Regions from separate parts of the Psychrobacillus sp. FSL H8-0510 genome, predicted to be linked through region 3. Evidence: riboswitches for the same ligand, from Rfam matches in the RefSeq annotation. Region 3 holds a riboswitch; each other region holds the start of a gene.
What was found. A riboswitch is a leader RNA that binds a small molecule or an ion and turns the genes downstream of it on or off. The one in region 3 is predicted to bind lysine.
Positions count from the first base shown of each region.

Region 1: linked by a shared signal. The riboswitch ahead of MHI40_RS19105 (transporter substrate-binding domain-containing protein) and the one ahead of MHI40_RS13515 (Na+/H+ antiporter NhaC family protein) in region 3 are both predicted to bind lysine.
Region 2: linked by a shared signal. The riboswitch ahead of dapA (4-hydroxy-tetrahydrodipicolinate synthase) and the one ahead of MHI40_RS13515 (Na+/H+ antiporter NhaC family protein) in region 3 are both predicted to bind lysine.

Region 1 covers NZ_JBBOYZ010000001.1:3,744,551-3,747,838, forward strand. The annotation lists gene MHI40_RS19100 (amino acid ABC transporter permease) at 12-773, opposite strand; gene MHI40_RS19105 (transporter substrate-binding domain-containing protein) at 903-1,748, opposite strand; lysine riboswitch at 1,873-2,056, opposite strand; gene MHI40_RS19110 (purine-cytosine permease family protein) at 2,245-3,288, shown strand, end outside.
Region 2 covers NZ_JBBOYZ010000001.1:3,067,614-3,070,901, reverse strand. The annotation lists gene phoU (phosphate signaling complex protein PhoU) at 1-42, shown strand, start outside; gene MHI40_RS15675 (YehS family protein) at 177-689, shown strand; gene dapA (4-hydroxy-tetrahydrodipicolinate synthase) at 1,132-2,019, opposite strand; lysine riboswitch at 2,253-2,432, opposite strand; gene MHI40_RS15665 (DHH family phosphoesterase) at 2,743-3,288, shown strand, end outside.
Region 3 covers NZ_JBBOYZ010000001.1:2,658,700-2,661,987, reverse strand. The annotation lists gene MHI40_RS13525 (bifunctional metallophosphatase/5'-nucleotidase) at 1-569, shown strand, start outside; gene yunB (sporulation protein YunB) at 612-1,382, shown strand; lysine riboswitch at 1,431-1,613, shown strand; gene MHI40_RS13515 (Na+/H+ antiporter NhaC family protein) at 1,970-3,288, shown strand, end outside.

The DNA of each region.
Region 1 (3,288 bases), 1.1 Mb from region 3:
TCCTCCTTCGTTTAATCGATATTCGCATTATTTTTAGGTAACATAAGTTGCGGTGGCGGCTGACCAATCATACTGTAGTTTTCCGGGCCGTCTAATCTTCTCTCTATATATCGTAATATTAATGTTACTGTAAACGTCATGACGAAATACAAAATACATGCTATAAAGAATGGTTCAAAGTATTTAAAGCTTATACCTGCAACTGTTTTCGCTTGAAAATATAGTTCCGTAACACCTATTACATTCAAGACAGACGTATCTTTAATATTAATGATAAATTGATTTCCTGTTGCTGGTAAAATATTTCGGATGACTTGAGGTAGAACAACACTCCACATTGTTTGAACATGATTCATACCAATTGCTTGTGCAGCTTCGAATTGCCCCTTATCAATGGAAATAACACCGCCCCGTACAATTTCTGCCATATATGCACCCGTGTTGATCGAAACGATGAATATTGCTGCTGTTGTACGGTCCATATCTATCCCAAAAGCAAGCGCAGATCCATAGAATATTACCATGGCCTGTACGATCATCGGAGTTCCTCTAAAAAACTCAATATATGCAGAAAGTATTAGATTTACTACTTTTAACAAAATACGTTTCATTTTTCTTTCAGGTTTAGGAATTGTACGAATAACCCCTGCTAGCAAGCCAATAACTGCACCAAAAATTGTACCAATAATTGATATTAATAATGTCATTCCTGCTCCACGAAGGAACATCGGCCAGTTATTAGTAATCATAGAAATAATATATTCAATGCTCATACATTTCCCTCCTTTCTTAGAAAAGTCGCAGACGCTGCTGGCGTCTGGAGCTAGATAGTTAATAATTAGAAAGCATATATTCCATATAAAAACCGACTGCAAAAAGATGCAGCCGGTATCACTTCACCCTTATTCTGCCGCTGGTTGGTTATTGATAGCAGCATCCATAATTTCTTGTCTTTCTTCTTCAGAAATTTCCGCTAAAATTTTATTAATATCTTCTGTTAATTTACTATCTTTTTTTAAGCCTACTGCTACTGCTGTATCCTCTTCTGCCGCTTTAAATCCATCCGTAAATTCAACCATTGCAAAGTTGGCATTAGCGGAAGAAGCACTAATTCCTTCTGGACGTTCAGACACATAACCATCAATAACTCCAGATTCTAATGCTACACGCATTGCAGAGAAATTATCAGATGCTGGTTGTTTTTGCACATCTTTGATTTGATCAATTACACCATAGTGAGAAGTATTTAACTGACCTGTAATTTTAGCACCACTAAAGTCTTGAATAGAAGTAGCCCCTTCAAAAGCTCCACCTTTTTTCACTACCATAACAAAGTTGGAAGTATAGTAGTTTTCCGAAAAGTCGATTGTTTCTTTACGCTCTTCTGTAGGTGACATTCCCGCTATAATTGCATCAATTTTGTCTGATTGCAATGATGGCACAAGCCCATCCCACTCTGTTTTAACGATAACTAGTTCCTTTCCTAATCCATCCGCAATACGTTTAGCAATTTCCACATCATATCCACCAGCATACTCTGCGTTTCCATCAATCTTCACTCCACCATTGGAATCGTCTAGTTGAGTCCAGTTAAAAGGTGCATAACCTGCTTCTAAGCCTACTGTAAATGTATCAGCCGTATCTTTAGCTGTTGAAGATCCCGAAGTCTCTTTATCAGCCGTTCCACATGCCGCTAATAACAATGTAATAGATACAAATATCGTTAAAAATGCTAATCTTTTTTTCATTCTAATTTCTCCCTTTTTATCAATATATGTTCTTGCCTATAAAAAAAGACAACTTGTACAAAAAAAGACCTGAGATGAACTCAGGTCGCAATATGTATAGTTGCCCAGGTCCTCTACTTTTCCCAAATGAGATAGCACACCATTATAAACCGGGATGTTTATAGTGGACAGTCCTGCAATTATTAACTACAGACCCAGCAAGTAATAACGAGTAATATTACAAACTTCGGCGACATTTCCTTCTCCCTAGCATCGTAGCTTCTCAAACTCCACTAAGGACTGTTAAATATCGCGCCTCTACCTCACTACACTAAGTGAGGTTATATTCAATTATGTTTCATAGTTTACAATACACATATATTTCTGTCAACTACCTCAGTATTAATACTTAGCTAGGTATATGTTATAATTAATGGTGGAAATATAAAAACAATGAGAATTTAGTTATTAATGTGTCTACTTACATTGGTAATTATTTTTAAAGGAGAATGATATTATGAGATCTGTCCAAACTACAGATCACAAAGTAACAGAACAAATGGACTCAGATTATTCATTAGAAAAGGTACCCCGTAGCCAAAGAAATATGGGTTGGTTAAGTATAACCAATATTACATTCGGCATAGCCACTGCCATTTTTTACTTTCAAATGGGTAGTGTAATGGCTCTGCAATTTGGGGCACTAAATGCTATTATCTCCTCGATTTACGCAATAGTAGTTGCCGGTATATTAGGAACCTTCATTGCTTACTTATCCGCGAAATCTGGTATGAATGTCAATTTATTATCTAGAGGCGGTGGTTTTGGCTATATAGGTGCTTCCCTAACATCGTTCCTCTACGCGACAAACTTTATTATGTATTGTGCATTTGAAGGACTCATTTTAGTATCCGCGGTTCACACCTTCTTCCCTAACCTACAAGAATGGGCATTAATCATTTTCTTCGGTTTTATCGTTATACCTTTAAACTGGTTTGGAATTAAACAACTAGATAAGTTACAAAAGTGGTCTCTACCTATATTTGTAGTTTTCTTAATAACAGCAGTTGTTATATCATTTTATAAACCTTCCGTATTTGAAGGACCTTTTTGGACTTATTTACCTGAGGGCGTTCAAGTTGGAGGACAAGCCTTACTCCTTTGCATAGGTGTTCAACATGGAATAATGGGTCTAACAGCCCTACTAGCATCTGATTATGCTCGTTTTCTAAAACCAAAAGATATTAAAATTGGTTCGGTGGCAATCGGTTTTATTCCACAGATTTTCTGCTTCGGTATTATGGGGGGTCTTGGTATTTGGTTTGGTGTTCGCTTAGGTGAACCAAATCCAGGAGTTTATATTGTAATGCTTCTAGGTATTGGTGGAGCATTATTCACGATGCTAACTCAACTACGTATAAATATTACTAACATATATAGTAGTTCCCTATCGCTATCAAACTTCTTTGAAAACATTTTTAAATTTACACCTGGACGCAGATTTTGGGTGGTTGTAAGTGCAATTACTGCAATAATTCTAATGCTCGGTGGTATTGTAGAT
Region 2 (3,288 bases), 410 kb from region 3:
GCTTATTTGATAAAAGGTCAAATATATGATTTCAATTCATAGGCAAATGAAATCGAACTGGTGGAGAAAATGAAAAATTTCTCTTCCAGTTTTTTTATACTAGCTCACATTGTGCTATTCTAGTAATGATTAGTTCCGTATGATATCTACTTATGCGGACATTGGGAGGTTTATAAATGGAGAATAATGATATATTAATCAGATTGAGATATGCCCTTGATATAAAGAATAAGGATATGGTAGAGGTATTTAAACTTGGTGGTGTGGAAGTAACTAAAGAGGAAGTTCTCAAAATTCTTACCAAAGCAAAAGAGGAAAGTGAAGAGGAAGAAGTAGTAGAGGATGAAAACCACATCAAGTGTAATAATAAAATGTTAGAATCGTTTTTGAATGGACTAATCACACATAAAAGAGGCAAGCAGGATCCAAAACCGGAACAGCCAGCAGATACGGAGCCAGTTGTACAGCAGAAGGATCACGTGAATAATATGCTGTTGAAAAAGCTTAAAGTAGCTCTACAATTAACAACAGAAGATATGCTAGATGTGTTGCATGATGGTGGTATTGTAGTTTCAAAAGGTGAGCTTGGAGCTATTTTACGAAAACCAGGTCATCGTAATTATAAAGAATGCGGAGACAATTTTGCGCGCAAATTCCTTAAAGGCTTAGCGGTTAAATATAGAAGTTAAATTAAAAAAGAGCGAATTCCAGTAGTACTGGGAATTCGCTCATTTAGTATAGTCATAAGAAATGGTGCAATTCATTTCATTCCTCAACATCCTGAAAGGATGATTAGAAGTGGAAATATATCCTGTTGCGGCAGTAAATCATGGCAGTCCGCGAGTAATCAGAGAGGGAGCGCGAGTATTCCATTCTTCTCCGCGAGTAAGCATTGGTCGATAACGAGTATTCACCAATCGACCGCGAGAAAGGACGATTCGAGTTACTTCTTAAATGGAAATATATCCAGTTGCGCCAGTAAATCATGGCAGTCCGCGAGTAACCAGAGAGGGAGCGCGAGTATTCCATTCTTCTCCGCGGGTAAGCATTGGCCGACCGCGAGTATATGATCTTTCATGTCCACGAATTAAAGAAAAAAGAGCGAATTCCAGCAGTTGGAATTCGCTCTTTTTAAGACTTTACGCCTTCTGGTAGTGTAGTTAATACTTCCTTTAAAGTAGTTAGTTCCTCAGCATTTAAAGGAACCATAGGTAGGCGAACTCCACCCACTGGAACGCCTTTTAAATTTAATGCTGTTTTAACAGGTGTAGGATTTGGAGCTGCAAATAATGCTTTCATGACGGGTAATAGTCTGCGATGATCCTTTGCAGCTTCTCTTACATTTCCATTATTGAACTTTGCGATCATTGCTTGCATTTCATTTCCAATAATATGCGAAGCTACGGAAATAACTCCCGTTCCACCAATTGATAGTACCGGAATTGTTAAACCGTCATCGCCACTATACAGTGAAAAGTCCTCACAAGTATTACTAATAATCTCAGACATAGTGTCCAAATTGCCGCCAGCTTCTTTGATTGCAACGATATTTGGAATCTCAGAAAGTCGGATGATGGTATCTAATGACATGTTGACCACGCTTCGACCTGGAATATTGTATAGCATAATAGGCAATGATGTTGTTGCAGCAATTGTTTGGAAGTGTTGGTACAAGCCCTCTTGAGATGGTTTGTTATAATAAGGAACAACAAGCATAATACCATCGACACCAGCATCAGTAGCCTGTTTTGTTAAATTGATAGAAGCTTTTGTGCTATATGAGCCGGTTCCAGCAATAACTGGCACTCTACCATTCACAACTTCAACTGTAAATTTAAACAGCTGTACTTTTTCTTCATCAGTTAACGTCGGAGACTCTCCGGTTGTTCCAGACACAACCAAACCTTGTGTTCCATTGGCGATTAAGTAATTTATTAAGTTTCTTGTAGCTGGAAAATCTATATCCTCATTATGATCAAAAGGAGTAACCATAGCAGTTAATATTTGTCCGAAATTCATAACTTCTCCACATCCTATAATTTATTATTAAAAATTCAGGGAGAAGGGCTTCATCAATTACACTTCGGTGTAATTGCGTCCAGATTTTGAATTGCGCTAGCGCAATTAACTCCAAAGTCTGTGACATCCACCGGAGGCTTAACTTGAGATTTGTTTTGTAGTCAAGTTAAGTAAACGCGAAAAAGCAACAACGAGGGCTCGTTGTTGCAGTAGAAATAGAGTAATATTTCTGTGCGTAAGATAGCCCTCCATATAGTCTCCTATATGACAATTCAGTGTTTGTTCAACAGCTGAACCAGCTTCAAGAAAAATGAGATTCTATCGACTTCGGCAAATTCCCCTTTCCACAAATGTCCTAGGATCTCATTATCCTCTAATTGTGTACTAATGGTTTTTGCGCCTCTATCCTTACTTCAAATATAATTGAAATAAGAGAATATTTAATTATTAAAATAATACATGACTTTTAATACTATTGCAACAGTTTACCTGTAAAATAAATATTAAGTAGTAAAATCCGTCAAAGTTGATCTTCACTCCAGGTGCATGCTTTCCGCGGATATGGCTTCACTCCTCGTCACTGGAGTCGCCACCTTGCGCTACAATCAACGGAGTCCAATTTTATATTGATAAAAGTAATTTGAAATTGACCCAAATAACTTTTAAATTAGTTTATTAATAAGTTTCGTATGTAAAAACCATACTATATAAGAGGTGAAGAGAATGTATAAATTATTGTCCCATAATGATTTAGATGGTGTCGGATGTGGTATTTTAGCAAAGCTAGCATTTGGTGAGAATGTAAAGGTGCGCTATAATTCGATTTCATCTCTTAATCGGGAGATTGAATATTTTTTAGAAAATGATGAACCTGATACATTTTTATTCGTAACGGATTTGACGCCAAACGGGGATAATGAAAAACGATTAAATGATTTTTACAATGCAAATGGGAAGGTACAACTAATCGATCATCATAAATCAGCGTTGCACTTTAATGATTATGAATGGGGATATATTTTAGTGGAAGATCAGGAAGGCAAATTAACTTCTGCTACATCCTTATTATATGAGTACCTTGTATCCAACAAATTATTGGAACCAACTGCTGCAGTAACAGAATTTGTAGAATTAGTTAGACAGTATGATACATGGGAATGGGAAAAGAACGGGAATCATCAGGCACATTCCCTAAACTCATTGTTCTATTTAATATCGATGGAAGAATTTGAAGAAAAAATAATGGAACGACTTCGTACGAGTGACCAT
Region 3 (3,288 bases):
ATGAAGGAATAGCGGAGATGTCTAATATTGCTTTTTATAATTCTTTTTTATTGAAGAAGGATTGGTTTAAGGAATCGGATCTATCCCGCTTTTTCGGAAAAGCACTTCTAGCTTTTACAAAAGCGGATTGTGCCATGTTTCCAGCGGGGATATTCTTAAAGGATCTTCAACAGGGGCCGATTACTGCAAGAGATCTACATCAATGTTTGCCTCATCCGATAAATCCTTGTGTTATTACATTAACCGGTGCAGAACTACTAGAAGTTATCCGAACAGGGAAAAATGAAAAATGGCCAACGCTTGAAGTAAAAGGGTTAGGGTTCAGAGGTAAATACCTTGGGGTCATATTATATGAACAGCTAATAGAGTTAGAAAGTGGTATAGTTCTAGTAAATGAATCTCCTATTGAACTAGAAAAAGTATATACATTGGCAACTTTAGATATGTTTACATTTGGTTACTTTTATCCGTCTTTAAAATTTGCTCCCAAACAGTATTTTATGCCAGAAATGATTCGAGATATTGTGAAATGGTATGGACAGCTTGAAAAAAGTGAATATGAGTCATGAAAATCCTCTTTCTTACATAAGTAGTAATTAGGGGGATTGTTTTTGTTCTATAGAAAGAAGAAAAAACGATTGACTTTCTTTACTAATCAGCGGAAATTAGCCATTTTTTTAGTTTGTTTTATGTTGTCAGTGGGAGGCCTCATCTATTATATTAATAAACAATTGACAGCTACCTATTTGGAATATGCAGAAGTACAAACAACAAAAATAGCATCCATGGTAATAAATAAAGCAATTAACTCAAGAATTTCAAATACGCTCGATGTAAATGACATAATCGAGGAGGTGCCATCAGACAGTACTACAATGGTAACAACTCGATTTAATACAGAAATTATAAATCGTATACTATCTGATACAAATCAGTTAGTTCAGTCTCATTTGGAGCAGGCTGAGCAGGGGAACTTTTCTAGCCTACCGTATTTAGATGACATCGAGTACGATAAACAAACGATGGAGGATCAGGGGGGAGTTGTATTCTTCGTTCCGATTGGGCAAGCGACGAATATCCCCATCATAGGTAACTTAGGCCCTAAAATTCCTATACGCTTTCACGTTATCGGAAATGTTCAATCGAATGTAGTTCCTTCTATTACTAAGTTTGGAATAAACAATGCTTATGTGGAGGTTAATATCCACATTACGGTAAATGTACAAATAATAGTTCCTCTGGCAAGTAAGATGAGTACGGTGGAACAGAGTATACCTGTGGCAATGGGAATCGTGCAAGGCCAGGTTCCTTACATTTACACAGGAGGAGACGGGGACGCTGCTCCATCAATAGAAGTACCATTGCCATTACCTGAAAAATAAAAATCCTTAAGAATATTGTTTTTACTGCTATACTAGTGGAAATGAATAAGAATAGGTAGAGGCCGCATAACAAAAGAGTAGTTTACAGGAGAATGACAACTGTGATTGTATACGAAAGGAAGTTATGCCGAAATTAGATGTTGACCGTCAAGTCAAATCTTGTTGGGGTTATTTTGAACAAAAATAACACTGTCATTTATACATATGTATAAATGGAGAGCTACAAAGTATAAAATTTTTGCTTGAAATTTTATCTAAAAGCCAACCTATATTTATATTAGGTTGGCTTTTTTATATTCTAAGGCATAATGCACTTGTTCATTTTCGTTAGTGTCAGCTCATATCTCATCGAGTCTTGGGGTATATAAGGTGTAGGCCATGCAGTCGTTGCGATAGGATGTCGCGAATTCATACTGCCTACATTGGAGTAGGCGCTTATGCATTTCATATTGTCTAGCTTCAGCGCCTAGCCCCTCGAGTCGTTTCAGACTGATGGTTAAGGCAAAGTACGCCTTTACCGTCAGGCTTCCAACGCTAGTCGGGGCTGGAGTAGGCGCTTATGCATTTCATATTAGGAGGAAATTATGATGGAAAATACGATTTTTTCAATTTTACCGCCATTACTAGCGATTGTAATGGTACTTGTTACGAAAAGAGTTTTACTATCACTAGGAGTCGGGATTGTTTCAGCGGCTTTGTTAGTAGAAAGCTTTTCGCCGATTGATTCATTGATCATTCTTTGGGATTCCTTTATCACGTCATTTTGGGATAATGGATTGAATATGTATAATATTTATATATTATTGTTTATATTGTTGCTTGGGGTGGTTACTGCGATTGTTAGTCTGTCAGGAGGAAGTACTGCATTTGCTGCATGGGCAGTTAAACGTATTAAAACAAATCGCGGATCTAAACTCCTTACAGCTTTTTTAGGTATTATTATTTTCGTAGACGATTATTTTAATGCACTTGCTGTAGGACAGATTGCTCGTCCAATTACTGACACTCATCGTGTTTCTCGTGCAAAGCTAGCTTATTTTATCGATTCTACATCTGCACCTGTTTGTGTAGTTTCTCCTGTTTCTAGCTGGGGTGCGTTTCTAATAAGTCAGTTGGGTGTTATCTTTGCTACCCATGCGGTAACAGACTATACTCCACTGCAAGCGTTTATGTTAATGGCACCGATGAATTTCTATGTCATTGCTGCGCTTGCAATGGTATTTTTTACCGCATGGACAGACAATGATTTAGGTGAGATGAAAAAACATGAAACACTTGCAAGAGAAACTGGTGTCCTTTTTGATCCAAATAAATCAAATCCAGGTGATTTACAAGGTAATTTCCCGGAAAATAATTTTGGTAAAGTAAAGGATCTAATCCTTCCGATTGTATCATTAATAGTAGTAACTCTTTTTGCAATGTTTTGGACAGGCTATCAGGCTTCAGGAAAAGTAATGGACATATTTGTTATTTTTGAAAATACAGATGTTCCGCTCTCTCTATTTATAGGTGGGATGGTATCGAGTATTTTAGCTGTACTATTGTATACGCGTCAATTCAAGAAAAACAAAGATGCTAATTTGGGCTTACTGGGGAAAGGAATTATTTCTGGTATAAATTCAATGTTACCTGCTATTTGCATTTTAATATTTGCTTGGTCCCTTTCATTTTTAATAACAGCTTTAGGAACTGGTGAGTATTTAGCTCATCTCGTTACAGATAATAATATTCCGGCAGGGGTTATTCCAGTCTTACTGTTTGTTTTAACAGCTTTTATGGCTTTCGCAACTGGATCTTCATGGGGATCATTTGGGATACTATTACCAATTGGTGCAAGTATCATCATGGTAGTAGAGCCTGAGTTATTACTCCCTGTTTTAGCGGCCGTTTTAGCGGGAGCTGTTTT